DNA from 3 places in the Pseudomonas sp. CYM-20-01 genome. Region 2 is predicted to be linked to each of the others. Evidence: riboswitches for the same ligand, from Rfam matches in the RefSeq annotation. Region 2 holds a riboswitch; each other region holds the start of a gene.
What was found. A riboswitch is a leader RNA that binds a small molecule or an ion and turns the genes downstream of it on or off. The one in region 2 is predicted to bind cobalamin.

Region 1 (4,647 bases), 1.2 Mb from region 2:
CCAGGTAAGCGCTGGCCAGGCAGCGATAGAAATCCAGGGCATTGCCCAGGCCGCCCTGACGCAGGAAGTGCCACAGCCGATCACGTTCTTCGGCACCGACGGTGCTCAGCCCGCTGAGTTCCGGGTCCGGGCGATCATCCCCCGGTACCAGGATCAGTTGCACACCGCGTTCGGCCAGTTCCACCAGGCGCTCGATGCCGTAGCGCCAGTAACCGATACCGCCATGCAGCGAAATCAAGATGACCTTGGCGTGGCGCAGCACTTCATCAACGTACAGGTCGACCGAGGCATGGTTCTGCACCTGCATCGGGTTGGCCAGGCGCAGGCTTGGGTAGTCGTCGGGCAACTGCTGGGCCGCTTCGGCCAGCAGCGCCAGGCTGGAATCGCCGCTGCACAGGATCACCAGGTCAGCGGGGCTTTGGCCAAGGTCGGCAATATTATCGTCCGAGACGAAACCACCGGGCTGGGTCCTGAGCAGGTGCATGGGTCAGACGCTGAGGGCGGCGCGCAGTTGCGCTTCGAGGCCCGCCGCGTCCAGTTCCTGGCCGATCAGCACCAGGCGCGTGGTGCGTGCTTCTTCAGCGCCCCAGGCACGGTCGAAGTATTTGTCGAACCGCGTGCCCACACCCTGGATCAGCAGGCGCATCGGTTTGTTCGGGATGGCGGCGAAACCTTTGACGCGCAGGATGCCGTGTTGCACCACCAGTTGCGTCAGGGCATCGAGCAGCAGTGCTTCATCGGCTTGCGGCAAGTCGATGGAGATCGAGTCAAAGGCATCGTGGTCGTGGTCGTCTTCACCTTCGTGGTGGTGATCGTGGTGGCTGTGGCGGCCGTCGATGTGCTCTTCGGAACCGGCGCCCAGGCCGATCAGTACATCCAGGGGCAAGCGACCGCTGCTGGCTTCGACGATCTTCACCGCCGGCGGCAGCTCTTCGGCGACTTCCAGGCGCACGCGGGCCAGGTCTTCGGCGCTGATCAGGTCGGTCTTGTTAAGGATCACCAGGTCGGCACTGGCCAGTTGGTCGGCGAACAGCTCGTGCAGTGGCGATTCGTGGTCCAGGTTGGGGTCGAGCTTGCGCTGGGCGTCCACCTGGTCCGGGAATGCGGCGAAGGTACCGGCGGCCACAGCCGGGCTGTCGACCACGGTGATCACAGCGTCAACGGTGCAGGCGCTGCGGATTTCCGGCCACTGGAAGGCTTGTACCAACGGCTTGGGCAATGCCAGGCCGGACGTTTCAATGAGGATATGGTCGAGATCGCCGCGACGGGCGACCAATTCGCGCATTACCGGGAAGAATTCTTCCTGCACGGTGCAGCACAGGCAGCCATTGGCCAATTCGTAGACACGACCGTTGGCTTCTTCCTCGGTGCAGCCGATGGAGCACTGCTTGAGGATTTCACCGTCAATGCCCAGCTCGCCGAATTCATTGACGATCACCGCGATGCGACGGCCCTGGGCGTTGTCGAGCATATGGCGCAGCAAGGTGGTCTTGCCCGAGCCGAGGAAGCCAGTGACGATGGTGACGGGGAGTTTGGCCAGTGTTTTCATCGGATGCCCTTGGGGGCGGGCATACGGGACGATGGCCCTGCGACGGTGCGCAGCAGCGGATTTCGTCACCGGATCACCCCGCCCGGTTGAAGTAGAAAATCGGTTGCGAGGCAGGTCTCCTGGCTTGGGGCTTACAGGTCTTGCGACCGGCGCTGGCTGCGCCTTCCCGCCTTGTCGGCAGTGGCGTGGCAGTCAGCTGGACCCTTTACAGTTGCGGGGGCAGCCGCGGCTTGGACCGCGTTCCCTTCTTAGCTTCGGCCTGGGCCGAAGAACCTCGAGGGTGCAAGGCTACGCAGTGCTTGGGGGATGGTCAATGATGGGGTTGGGTTGGGTTGGCTTGTGTACATATCCGTTGCTGCGGTAACGGCTGATATTGGTTCCGCTCTTACAGCGGCTTACTTTTGAAAAGCCGGAATGCCGGCCCAGTCAAAAGTAAGCAAAACGCTCTTGCCCCAACACTCGGCACCTCGCCTAGGCTCGGTGTGCCCGTAATCCGACAGTGATTTGGGGGGCCGCCTAAGATCAAAATCAAAAGCAGATCAAAAGCCAGAGCCAGAGCCAGAGCCAGAGCCAGAGCAAACCACCCTTCAACTGATACATGAAGATCAAACTGTGGGAGGGGGCTTGCCCCCGATGGCGGTGTGTCAGCCAACTCATCAGTGACTGACCCACTGCCATCGGGGGCAAGCCCCCTCCCACACTTTGACCGAGTACCGGCCATACAATCCGGTCGGCTCTAAGGCCGCCGCGCTCTTGTTTTTGATCTGGGATCGCCCCGTCAAACACGCTGGCCGAACGCAGGCTTGATTCCGTGGGCCGCCGTAAGGGCGGAACCCTAAGCCGCCGTTACCGCAGCAACGGATATGCACCCAGAAAGCACATCCCCAATTGACTCCCCTCCCACCCCCATGCTCTCCTACACATCTTGTTTCGGGTGCCCTGCAAAGGGTGAAACGGGAAACCGGTGACTCATGCACACACATGACAGTCCGGTGCTGCCCCCGCAACGGTAAGCGAGCGAAACGTCATATCCACTGTGCCAGGCGGCATGGGAAGGCGACGTTTTCAGGCATTGAGCCCCTCGCAAGCCCGGAGACCGGCCCGAAAAAATCAGATAACAAACCCGCGGTGGGCGGGCGCTGTTCAGAACCCTGCGTGCCTGGCTCGCGGGGTTTTCATGCGCTCGTTTCACCCTGACACCTGAAAGGGACGCGCCATGTCGATCATCAGCAGCACTTCGCACTCCGCCAGCAGCACCTCTACCCTGAGCCAACGCCTGACCGCCGCCATCGGTGCGTCGATCCTCGGTGCGTGCCTGGTGTACTTCGCCGGTTTCTCGCACATCGAGGCAGTACACAACGCTGCCCACGATACCCGCCACAGCGCCGCGTTCCCGTGCCACTGAGACCTGCCGACATGATCAAGCGTATTGCGCAAACCGCAGGTTTCACCGGCCTTCTGGCTGCCCTGCTGCTGACCCTGCTGCAAAGCTTCTGGGTCGCCCCGCTGATTCTGCAGGCGGAAACCTTTGAAAAAGCCCCGGCAGCGACCGAGTTGCACGAGCACGCCGAAGGTGCGGCTGCTCACACCCACGACGCCGAAGCCTGGGAGCCGGAAGACGGCTGGCAGCGCGTGCTGTCCACCACAGGCGGCAACCTGGTGGTCGCCGTTGGCTTCGCGTTGATGCTGGCCGGTCTGTACACCCTGCGTGCACCGACCCGTACCCCTCAAGGCTTGCTCTGGGGCCTGGCGGGTTATGCGACCTTTGTATTGGCGCCGACCCTGGGCCTGCCGCCCGAACTTCCGGGCACCGCCGCCGCTGACCTGGCACAACGGCAGATCTGGTGGATCGGTACTGCCGCGTCTACCGCAGCCGGTATCGCACTGATCGTGTTCGGTCGCAACTGGCTGCTCAAGGCGCTGGGCGCCGCGATCCTCGTAGTGCCGCACGTGATCGGCGCGCCACAACCGGAAGTGCATTCGATGCTGGCCCCGGAGGCGCTGGAAGCGCAGTTCAAGATCGCATCACAGTTGACCAACGTGGCGTTCTGGCTGGCCTTGGGCCTGATCAGCGCCTGGCTGTTCCGCCGCAACCGTGACGATCAATACTCGGCGTGAAACTGGTAGTCGGCATGGGCTGCCAGCGGGGTTGTGATGTTCACACCCTGCTGGCCCTGTTTGATGCTGCCCTCATCGAGGGCGGTATCGAGCGCCACCGCGTCAGTGCGCTGGCCAGCATCGATCACAAACAGGAAGAACCCGGGCTGCTGGCCTTGGCCGCGCTGCTGAATCTGCCGTTGCAGTGCTTCAACGCTGAACAACTGGCGATTTATGCAGACCGCTTGAGCCATCAATCGGACGTGGCTTTTGCCCACACCGGCTGTTACGGCATCGCCGAAAGCGCCGCCCTGGCCCTGGCCGAACACCTCGCCAACGCCCCTGCGCGCCTGCTGATCACCCGCCAGAAAACCGCCCAGGCCACCTTTGCATTGGCGTGCGCCGGCTGAAAACCCGATAATCGCCGCTTCCGATCATGAGCAGATTTCATGCTCACCCGTTTTTCATCAGGATTCCACATGACCGTTTACTTCATCGGCGCAGGCCCCGGCGACCCGGAATTGATCACCGTCAAGGGCCAGCGGCTGATCCGCAGTTGCCCGGTGATCATCTATGCCGGCTCGCTGGTGCCGGCGGCGGTACTGGAAGGTCATCAGGCGGAAACAGTGGTCAACAGCGCCGAATTGCACCTGGAACAGATCATCGACCTGATCAAGGCCGCCCATGCCAAGGGCCAGGATGTGGCGCGCGTGCATTCCGGCGACCCCAGCCTGTATGGCGCGATTGGCGAGCAGATCCGCCATTTGCGCGAGCTGGGCATCCCGTTCCAGATCATTCCTGGCGTCACGGCGGTGGCCGCCTGCGCGGCCCTGCTGGAAACCGAGCTGACCCTGCCCGACATCGCCCAGAGCGTGATTCTGACCCGCTATGCGGATAAAACCAGCATGCCGGCCGGTGAGGACTTCGACAGCCTGGCACGACATGGCACCACCATGGCGATCCATCTGGGGGTCAACCACCTGGACAAGATCGTCGCCGAA
Region 2 (4,647 bases):
AGAAGGCATAGTCTCGACTTCTTTACATATCAGCCACGGTCGTGCCCATGCTAAATCGCTTCGCACCCCTCGTGCCCCTCGCACTCGTTACCCTGTTGTTTGGTTGCGCCTCCCACCCTCAGCAGGTGGCAGATCAGCAAAAACCACAGGTTCAAAATCAGGCAAAATTCGTTGCTGCTCAATCTGCCTCTGTTTATGAGGAAGAAGTTGCAACGGAAAAGGAACTGGCCGACTTCGCCGGCAACAAGCCTTACCAGCTTCCAGTCCTGGCCGACAGCATCCTCGAACGCGGCATGTCCCTGATCGGTACCCGTTACCGTTTCGGTGGTACCTCTGAAGCCGGTTTCGACTGCAGCGGTTTCATCGGCTATCTGTTTCGCGAAGAAGCCGGCATGAACCTGCCGCGCTCCACCCGTGAAATGATCAACGTGAATGCACCGTTGGTCGCACGCAACAACCTCAAGCCCGGTGATCTGCTTTTCTTCAGTACGGCAGGCCGTGGTCGTGTCAGCCACGCCGGTATCTACTTGGGCGATAACCAGTTTATCCACTCCAGCAGCCGCCGCAGTGGTGGTGTCCGGGTCGATAACCTGGGTGACAGCTACTGGAGCAAAACCTTCATCGAAGCCAAGCGTGCACTCGCCATGGCCCCGACGACGGTTACCGCTAGCAAGTAAACTTAAAGTGATACTTGAAGTTTGACGTGTAAGCGCTAGAATCCCTGGATATTGTTGTAATCCGTTCGCGCGAGCTTTGCTTGCGCGTTCTGGTTTTCAGCGTTCGGCAGCGAAAGCCGCATCCAGACCAGGATTGTTCTGCACATGTCGACCTCGGCCCGCCTTATTCTCATTGTCTGCGCCGCGCTCCTCAGCGCCTGCGCAAGCCGCACACCGCCGCCCGCTCCCGTAGCGGTGAAGCCCAAGCCGGTGTTCAACTATTCCACCCAGAATTTCTCGCCTGCGGCCGAAGACGTACTCTTCCGGGCGCTGGGCCTGGTCGGCACGCCTTATCGTTGGGGTGGCAATACGCCGGACTCCGGGTTTGATTGCAGTGGCCTGATCGGGTTTGTCTTCCGCGATGCCGCCGGGATTTCCCTGCCGCGTACCACCCGCGAGCTGATCGTAATGCGCGCGCAGGACGTCAGCGAGCAGAACCTGCAGACCGGTGACCTGCTGTTCTTCGCCACCGGTGGCGGTTCCCAGGTCAGCCACGCCGGGATCTACGTGGGTGAAGGGCGCTTTGTGCATGCGCCACAAACCGGCGGTACGGTGAAGCTGGATACACTGTCCAAGGCCTATTGGCAGAATGCCTACCTGAGCGCCAAGCGCGTGTTGCCGGGCAACCTGGCACGCAATCCTTAGCGCCAGACTCGAATCAAAATGTGGGAGGGAGCTTGCCCCCGATAGCAGTGTGTCAGCTAACGATCAATGGGCTGATCCACCGCCATCGGGGGCAAGCCCCCTCCCACAGTTGTTTTGTGGCAGCTTCAAGTACAGGTGAGGCAGTTGCTTTAATTGACGCTCCACCCCCAACCTACTACCCTTCGCCGCTTGTTCCAGGTGCTCTGTGACCCACGGGTCGACGGAGTGAAACAGGGAAGCCGGTGAGTGAGCGCACTTCTACACAGTGCCGCCTCGATTCCGGCGCTGCCCCCGCAACGGTAAATGAGTCAAGACGCTGCTTTTTGCCACTGTATCGCCTGCGATATGGGAAGGCGCAGCGTTGGCCTGCCTTCAACCCGCACACCACTCATGAGCCCGGAGACCGGCCTGCAACATCCAACAGCATCACGGTGGGCGATGCTTGGCTGTCTGTTGTTCTTTTTTTCCTGCCCGCCGTTTTTGTCCAGCCCCAACGGAGAGCTGCCATGACCGATTCCCCCGACCGCGACGAACGCCACCTGGCGCGCATGCTGCGCAAAAAAGCCGTGATCGACGAGCGCATCGCCAACTCCCCCAACGAATGCGGCCTGCTGCTGGTGCTGACCGGCAATGGCAAAGGCAAGAGTAGCTCCGCGTTCGGCATGTTGGCCCGAGCCATGGGCCATGGCATGCAGTGTGGTGTGGTGCAGTTCATCAAGGGGCGTAACAGCACCGGTGAAGAACTGTTCTTCCGCCGCTTCCCCGAGCAAGTGCGTTTCCATGTGATGGGCGAAGGTTTCACCTGGGAAACCCAGGACCGCCAGCGCGACATCGCCGCCGCCGAAGCCGCCTGGGCGGTCTCCCGCGAATTGCTGCAAGACCCCTCCATCGGCCTGGTGGTGCTGGACGAGCTGAACATCGCGCTCAAGCACGGCTACCTTGACCTGGACCAGGTCCTCAGCGACCTGCAAGCCCGTCCCCCGATGCAACACGTGGTGGTCACCGGCCGTGGCGCCAAGCCCGAGTTGATCGAAATGGGCGACACCGTCACCGACATGGGCATGCTCAAGCACGCGTTCCAGGCCGGTATCAAGGCACAGAAGGGCGTCGAACTTTGAATCAGCCCCGTCATTGCCCTGCCGTATTGATCGCCGCTCCGGCGTCCGGCCAGGGCAAAACCACCGTCACCGCCGCGCTTGCCCGTTTGCATCGCAACCTGGGGCGCAAGGTGCGCGTGTTCAAATGCGGCCCGGACTTCCTCGACCCAATGATTCACGAGCGCGCCAGCGGTGCGCCGGTGTATCAGTTGGATATGTGGATGGTGGGCGAGCAGGAAAGTCGCCGTTTGCTCTGGGAAGCGGCGGGGGAGGCAGACCTGATCCTGATCGAAGGCGTGATGGGCCTGTTCGACGGCACACCGTCCAGCGCCGATCTGGCGCGGCACTTCGGCGTGCCGGTGCTGGGGGTGATCGACGGCACGGCCATGGCGCAGACCTTCGGTGCGTTGGCATTGGGCCTGGCGCGCTATCAGCCGGACTTGCCATTCGCTGGCGTACTGGCCAACCGGGTCGGCACCCTGCGTCATGCGCAACTGCTCGAAGGCAGCCTCACCGAGGGCCTGCGCTGGTATGGCGCGTTGTCACGCGAGACCGGTATCGAACTGCCCAGTCGCCACCTCGGCCTGGTGCAGGCCAGCGAACTGAATGACCTGGATGTGCGCCTGGACGCTGCCGCCCAAGCCCTGGGCAGCAGTTGCGAAGTCGCCTTGCCGCCACCGGTGACATTTGCTGCGCCGCAAGTGATCGAGGCCGAACCCTTGCTCAACGGCGTGCGCATTGCCGTGGCCCGCGATGAGGCCTTCGCTTTTACCTACGGTGCAAGTCTCGACCTGCTGCGCGCGATGGGCGCTGAGCTGGTGTTCTTCTCGCCGATTCACGATAGCCAGTTGCCCGACGCCGACAGCCTCTACCTGCCCGGCGGCTACCCGGAATTGCACCACCAGGCGCTGTCGGAAAATACCCCGATGCTCGACGCCATTCGCGCTCACCACGCGGCCGGCAAACCCTTGCTTGCCGAATGCGGCGGCATGCTCTACCTGCTGGACTCGCTGACCGATGTCGACGGCGTCCGCGCCGAACTGCTTGGCCTGCTCCAGGGCGACGCGGTGATGCAAAAGAAACTGGCGGCCCTGGCCCTGCAAAGCGTCGAATTGCCGGAAGGCACCCTGCGTGGCCATACCTATCACCATTCCCTGACCACCACTGAATGGCAGCCGATCGCCCGTGGCCTGAGCCCCAACGGCGGGCGCGGTGCCGAGGCGGTATACCGGCAGGGGCGGATGACGGCGTCCTACGTACATTTCTATTTCCCATCCAATCCCCAGGCGGTGGCCGCATTGTTTGCGCCCGATTCAGCACTATGACTGACAACGCCTTCCCCGAGGCCGACCGCCAGGCTGTCTACCGTGCCATCGCCGAACGCCGCGACATGCGCCACTTCAGCGGCGGTACGGTCGCCCCGCAATTGCTCCACCGCCTGCTCCAGGCCGCACACCAGGCGCCCAGCGTCGGCCTGATGCAGCCCTGGCGCTTTGTCCGCATCAGCGACCGCCAGCTGCGTGGGCAGATTCAACAATTGGTGGAAGAAGAACGCGTACGCACTGCCGAAGCCCTGGGCGAGCGCTCCGATGAGTTCATGAAGCTCAAGGTCGAAGGCATTCACGACTGCGCCGAAGTGCTGGTGGCGGCGTTGATGGACGATCGCGAGCGGCACATCTTCGGGCGTCGCACCCTGCCGGAAATGGACATGGCGTCATTGTCCTGTGCTATCCAGAATTTGTGGCTGGCGGCGCGGGTCGAAGGCCTGGGCATGGGCTGGGTCTCGTTGTTCGAACCGCAGGCGCTGGCCGATCTGCTGGGTTTTCCGCCCGGCGCGAAACCCCTGGCCGTGCTGTGCCTGGGACCAGTGGCCGAGTTCTACCCGGCACCGATGTTGCAGCTCGAAGGCTGGACCGAACCACGGCCGTTGAGTGACATGTTGTATGAGAATGCGTGGGGAGTGAGTCAATGAGTGTGGCCTTGCTGTGTGTCGCTGCAGTCGCGCTGGATGCGCTGCTGGGCGAACCCAGGCGCTGGCATCCGCTGGTGGCGTTCGGCAATTTCGCCGGGCGCATCGAGCAGCGTTTCAATACCGGTGGCCGTGGCTGGCGCAGCCATGGCGTGACCGCGTGGTTTATCGCCGTGGTGCCGCTGACGCTGCTGGCCACGGCCTTGTCGTGGGCGCCGTA
Region 3 (4,647 bases), 290 kb from region 2:
CGCAGCAACGACACCTGGGCCTACGATGGCCGCCTGCCGGTCGACGCCCAAGTCGGCGAAGCGCTGTATGCCAGCAACGGCCTCGACCGCGGCCACCTGGTGCGCCGCCAAGACCCCAATTGGGGCGATGTGGCGCAAACCGCCAACCTCGACACCTTCCACTTCACCAACTGCTCACCGCAGATGAGCGGGTTCAACCAGAAGACCTGGCTGGAACTCGAAGACTACATCCTCGACAACACCCAGCGCTGGAAAGCCCGGGCCACCGTGTTCAGCGGCCCGGTGTTCGCCGACGACGACCGCGTGTACCGGGGCGTGCAGATCCCCAAGGCGTTCTGGAAGGTGGTCGCCTACCTCAGCGATGACGGCAAACCTTCGGCCAGCGCCTACATGATCGATCAGAGCCGCGAACTGGGCCAGTTGGAGCTGGTGTTCGGCCAGCTGCGCACCTACCAGCGCAGTGTGATCCAGATCGAGCGCCTGACCGGCATCCGCTTCGGCAACCTGGCCGACTACGACGGCTTCAGCAACGAAGAACGCGCCACCGGCACGCGGATTGAAGCGCTGATCCAGGGGCCTGAAGACATTCGTCTTTGATCAACGCTTCACAGGTTGATCCGCGTTGACAACTGACACTCACCACGACGCGAGGCGAGCCGCTCTTGATCTGGCTGATACGATTCCATCAAGGGTGAACACTGCATCCGTGGCGAGCGCCGTACCCAGGCGAGTCAACGGGCTAGCCATCATTGCGCGTTGATGTAATGAAACTGTGCCTGCGTTTTCTCGACTGCCGCACGCACGGCGTCTTTCTGCGCCTCGGTGCCCGAGTAGTAAATCTGCATACCCTTCAAGTTTTGCCCTTCGACTGCTTTGCCGATCACCGCAACATCAACCGGCGTGCTGGCACCGATAATCAAAAAGAACACATCGCCCAAGCGTTTGGCATCGAGCAGCTCTGCCCTGAGGTGCGCGGCATTTTGCTCACCCGCCATGGAAATCGCCAGGGTATCGCCGAACATACCGCTTTTGGGGATGCTCATCGTATGCAGCCGGAGCTTGTCCGACCCCGCCGGCATCGACTTGACATAGGCGGAGGCGGCCTCATCAAGAATCTGCTGTTCAGATTTACCTTGGGTGGCACAACCGACGAGAGCGGCGGCGAGGGCGAGCGCGACGAATAATTTCACTGTCTATTCCTTGTGATAAAGCGATCCATTGGCTGCGCATCATAGGAGCCCCACCTTCAAAGAGCCACCGTTGGTTTCACGGCCTCCCGCTCGACCGCGTGATCGACTACCATACCGCGCCGGTTCCCAAACGGGACTAATAGGGAATCCGAGGCGCGGTACACCCGCGCCAATCGGAACTGCCCCCGCAACTGTAGGTGCTGAGCCTGCTCCTCGATGCCACTGGACCTCGTCCGGGAAGGCTGGAGCGTGGCGACGACGCATCAGTCAGGAGACCTGCCGGCCCAAGCTCAATCACTAACCGGCGGGGTGTCCGGGAAGGACATTCTTGCCTGTCGCGCCCCCCGGCGCCCGAGAGTGGATTTCCGAATGGCACGTACGCTTCACTCGGAGATCGCCCCATGCTGCCACGCGTTATCGCCCTGCTTACAGGTGTTGGCTTCTGTGCCCTGGCCCACGCCGCGCCCACTCACTACCCGCTGACCGTGGAAAACTGCGGCAGCCCGATCACCTTCCCGCAAGCCCCCGCCCGCAGCGTGACCATCGGCCAGGCGGCCACCGAGATGCTCTACGCCCTGGGCGTAGGCGATAAAGTGGTCGGCACTTCGCTGTGGTTCAACAGCGTGCTGCCGCAGTACAAGGCGCAGAACGACAACATCGAGCGCCTGGCCAACAACGAACCGAGCTTCGAAGCAGTGATCGCCAAACGCCCGCAGCTGGTGGCCGCCGAGCTGGAATGGGTGGTGGGGCCGCAAGGCGTGGTTGGCACCCGCGAGCAGTTCCATGAACTGAAGATTCCCACCTACCTGCTACCCTCCGACTGCGAAGGCAAGGACAACCTGGTGGGCGCCGACGGCACGCGGCTGGAGCCGTTTCGCATCGAGACCATCTATAAAAGCATCCGCCAATTGGCGCAGATCTTCGACGTACAGGAGCGCGGCCAGCAGTTGAATGACGAGTTCAAGGCGCGCCTGGCCAGATCCGTCGCCACCGTGCAGGGCAAAGGCCTCAAGCAGGCCAGCGCGCTGGTGTGGTTCTCCAGTGCCGAGATGGCCAGCGACCCGTACGTGGCTGGCCACAAGGGTATCCCCGAATTCATGCTGCAAACCCTCGGCCTCTCCAATGTGGTGCAGTCCGATGAAGAGTGGCCTGCCGTCGGTTGGGAAACCATCGCCAAGGCCAACCCGACGTTCCTGGTGATCGCGCGCATGGACCGCCGCCGCTACCCGGCCGACGACCATGAAAAGAAACTCGCCTTCCTGCGCAGCGACCCGGTCACGCGCAACATGGACGCGGTGAAAAACAACCGCATCATCATCCTCGACGCCTTGGCGTTGCAGGCTAGCATCCGCATGTTCGACGGCCTTGAACAACTGGCCACGGCCATCGACGGCTACGACCTGCCAAAATGATGCGCACCCTGCTCGCCCTGGCCCTGCTCCTGATTGCCGTGCTCGCCGGCGTGGCCATCGGCGAAACCGCCATCTCGCCGCAGGTGGTGCTCCAGGTACTCGCCAACAAACTGTGGGGCGCCGGCTACGTGCTCGACCCCATCGATGAAGGCGTGGTGTGGAACTACCGCCTCACCCGCGCCCTGGTCGCTGCGGCCTGCGGTGCCGGGCTGGCGACCTGCGGGGTGATCCTGCAATCGCTGTTGCGCAACCCGCTGGCCGATCCCTACCTGCTGGGCATCAGCGCCGGCGCTTCGACCGGTGCGGTGCTGGTGGCGTTGATGGGGGTGGGCGGCGGCTTGGTGTCGTTGTCGGCGGGCGCATTTGTCGGCGCGATGGCAGCGTTTGCCCTGGTAATCCTGTTGGCACGGGCCAGCGGTTCGGCCAGTGGCACCGGGCAGATCATCCTCGCCGGCATTGCCGGCTCGCAGCTGTTCAATGCGCTCACCGCGTTCCTGATCACCAAGTCGGCCAGTTCCGAACAGGCCCGCGGCATTATGTTCTGGCTGCTCGGCAACCTCAGCGGCGTGCGCTGGCCCTCGGTGTGGCTGGCGGTGCCGGTGGCAGTCGTCGGCTTGGCTGTGTGCCTGTGGCATCGGCGCGCGCTGGATGCGTTTACCTTTGGCAGCGACTCGGCGGCGTCCCTCGGTATTCCGGTGCGCCGCGTGCAGTTTGTGCTGGTGGGCTGCGCGGCGCTGGTGACGGCGGTGATGGTGTCGATTGTCGGCTCTATCGGCTTTGTCGGGCTGGTGATTCCCCACGCCGTGCGCCTGTTGCTTGGCACCGGGCATTCGCGGCTGCTGCCGGCGAGCGCCTTGGGTGGCGCGTTGTTTCTGATCGCGGCGGATGTGCTGTCGCGCACGCTGATCAAGGGCCAGGTGATTCCGGTCGGTGTGGTCACCGCGCTGGTCGGTGCGCCGGTGTTTGCGCTCATCCTGATTGGCCGGAGGAACGCGCGATGAGCGTATTGAGCTGCCGCGGGCTGGGCTTCAAGGTGCGCGAGGCCGAGTTGCTGCGTGATATTCATCTGGACGTGCAGCGCGGTGAAACCCTGGGGATTGTCGGACCGAACGGCTCAGGTAAATCCACCTTGCTCAAGCTGCTCGCCGGCTTGCGTGCACCCGCATCCGGCGAAGTGCTGCTGGGCGGCCAGCGCCTGGGCACGCTGTCCCGCCGCGTCATCGCCCAGCAACTGGCGGTGGTGGAGCAACAGGCCGACACCGACGACGCCATCCGCGTGTTCGACGCCGTGGCCCTGGGCCGTACGCCATGGTTGTCGGCGCTGAGCCCGTGGTCCGTTGAGGACGACGCCATCGTGAAGCAAGCCCTGCAGGACGTCGACGCCACCCACCTGAGCCACCGCGCCTGGCGCAGCCTCTCGGGCGGGGAACGCCAACGCGTGCACATCGCCCGCGCATTGGCGCAACGGCCGCAGATTCTGTTGCTGGATGAGCCGACCAACCACCTGGATATCCAGCATCAGCTGGCGATCTTGAAGGGTGTGCAGGCGCTGCCCGTGACCACCTTGATTGCGTTGCATGACCTTAACCAGGCGCTGACCTGTGACCGCCTGGCAGTGTTGGATCGCGGGCGGTTGGTGGCCCTGGGCAAACCGCTGGAAGTACTGACGCCACAACGGTTGCAGGAGACGTTCGGGGTGCAGGCGCATTACCTGACGGACCCGCTTGATGGGGCGAAGATCCTGCGGCTGCGCCCCGCTTAATACTGGAATAGCGGTTTATCGTGGCGAGCGGGCTTGCCCCGCGTTGGGCTGCGAAGCAGCCCCAATAAAGCCGCTGCATTCCTCCAGGTCGAACCGAGGCGCAGGGTTTCAGGGCTGCTTCGCAGCCCAACGCGGGGCAAGCCCGCTCGCCACAACAAGCCCACTTGCCACAAAAGCCCGCTCGCCACAGGCCTACAGGAACTGCTGCATATGCGCCGTCCGCCAGACCGGGTCTGCTTCCACATCTACGACCTCGAAGCCCTGCCGAACCCAGAACTCAATC

Region 1: it holds a riboswitch for cobalamin, as region 2 does, so the genes downstream of both, M2497_RS17620 (CbtB-domain containing protein) here and cobO (cob(I)yrinic acid a,c-diamide adenosyltransferase) in region 2, are expected to answer to the same signal.
Region 3: it holds a riboswitch for cobalamin, as region 2 does, so the genes downstream of both, M2497_RS21845 (ABC transporter substrate-binding protein) here and cobO (cob(I)yrinic acid a,c-diamide adenosyltransferase) in region 2, are expected to answer to the same signal.

The regions. Positions count from the first base shown of each region.
Region 1 is NZ_AP025169.1:3,968,371-3,973,017, forward strand. It holds gene cobN (cobaltochelatase subunit CobN) at 1-484, opposite strand, end outside; gene cobW (cobalamin biosynthesis protein CobW) at 488-1,549, opposite strand; cobalamin riboswitch at 1,641-1,841, opposite strand; cobalamin riboswitch at 2,465-2,669, shown strand; gene M2497_RS17620 (CbtB-domain containing protein) at 2,766-2,954, shown strand; gene M2497_RS17625 (CbtA family protein) at 2,966-3,667, shown strand; gene M2497_RS17630 (cobalamin biosynthesis protein) at 3,664-4,056, shown strand; gene cobM (precorrin-4 C(11)-methyltransferase) at 4,126-4,647, shown strand, end outside.
Region 2 is NZ_AP025169.1:5,130,327-5,134,973, reverse strand. It holds gene M2497_RS23205 (NlpC/P60 family protein) at 48-677, shown strand; gene M2497_RS23200 (C40 family peptidase) at 822-1,361, shown strand; cobalamin riboswitch at 1,541-1,788, shown strand; gene cobO (cob(I)yrinic acid a,c-diamide adenosyltransferase) at 1,868-2,479, shown strand; gene M2497_RS23190 (cobyrinate a,c-diamide synthase) at 2,476-3,783, shown strand; gene bluB (5,6-dimethylbenzimidazole synthase) at 3,780-4,430, shown strand; gene cbiB (adenosylcobinamide-phosphate synthase CbiB) at 4,427-4,647, shown strand, end outside.
Region 3 is NZ_AP025169.1:4,844,238-4,848,884, forward strand. It holds gene M2497_RS21835 (DNA/RNA non-specific endonuclease) at 1-597, shown strand, start outside; gene M2497_RS21840 (hypothetical protein) at 747-1,190, opposite strand; cobalamin riboswitch at 1,294-1,489, shown strand; gene M2497_RS21845 (ABC transporter substrate-binding protein) at 1,592-2,602, shown strand; gene M2497_RS21850 (iron ABC transporter permease) at 2,599-3,603, shown strand; gene M2497_RS21855 (ABC transporter ATP-binding protein) at 3,600-4,364, shown strand; gene M2497_RS21860 (GNAT family N-acetyltransferase) at 4,557-4,647, opposite strand, start outside.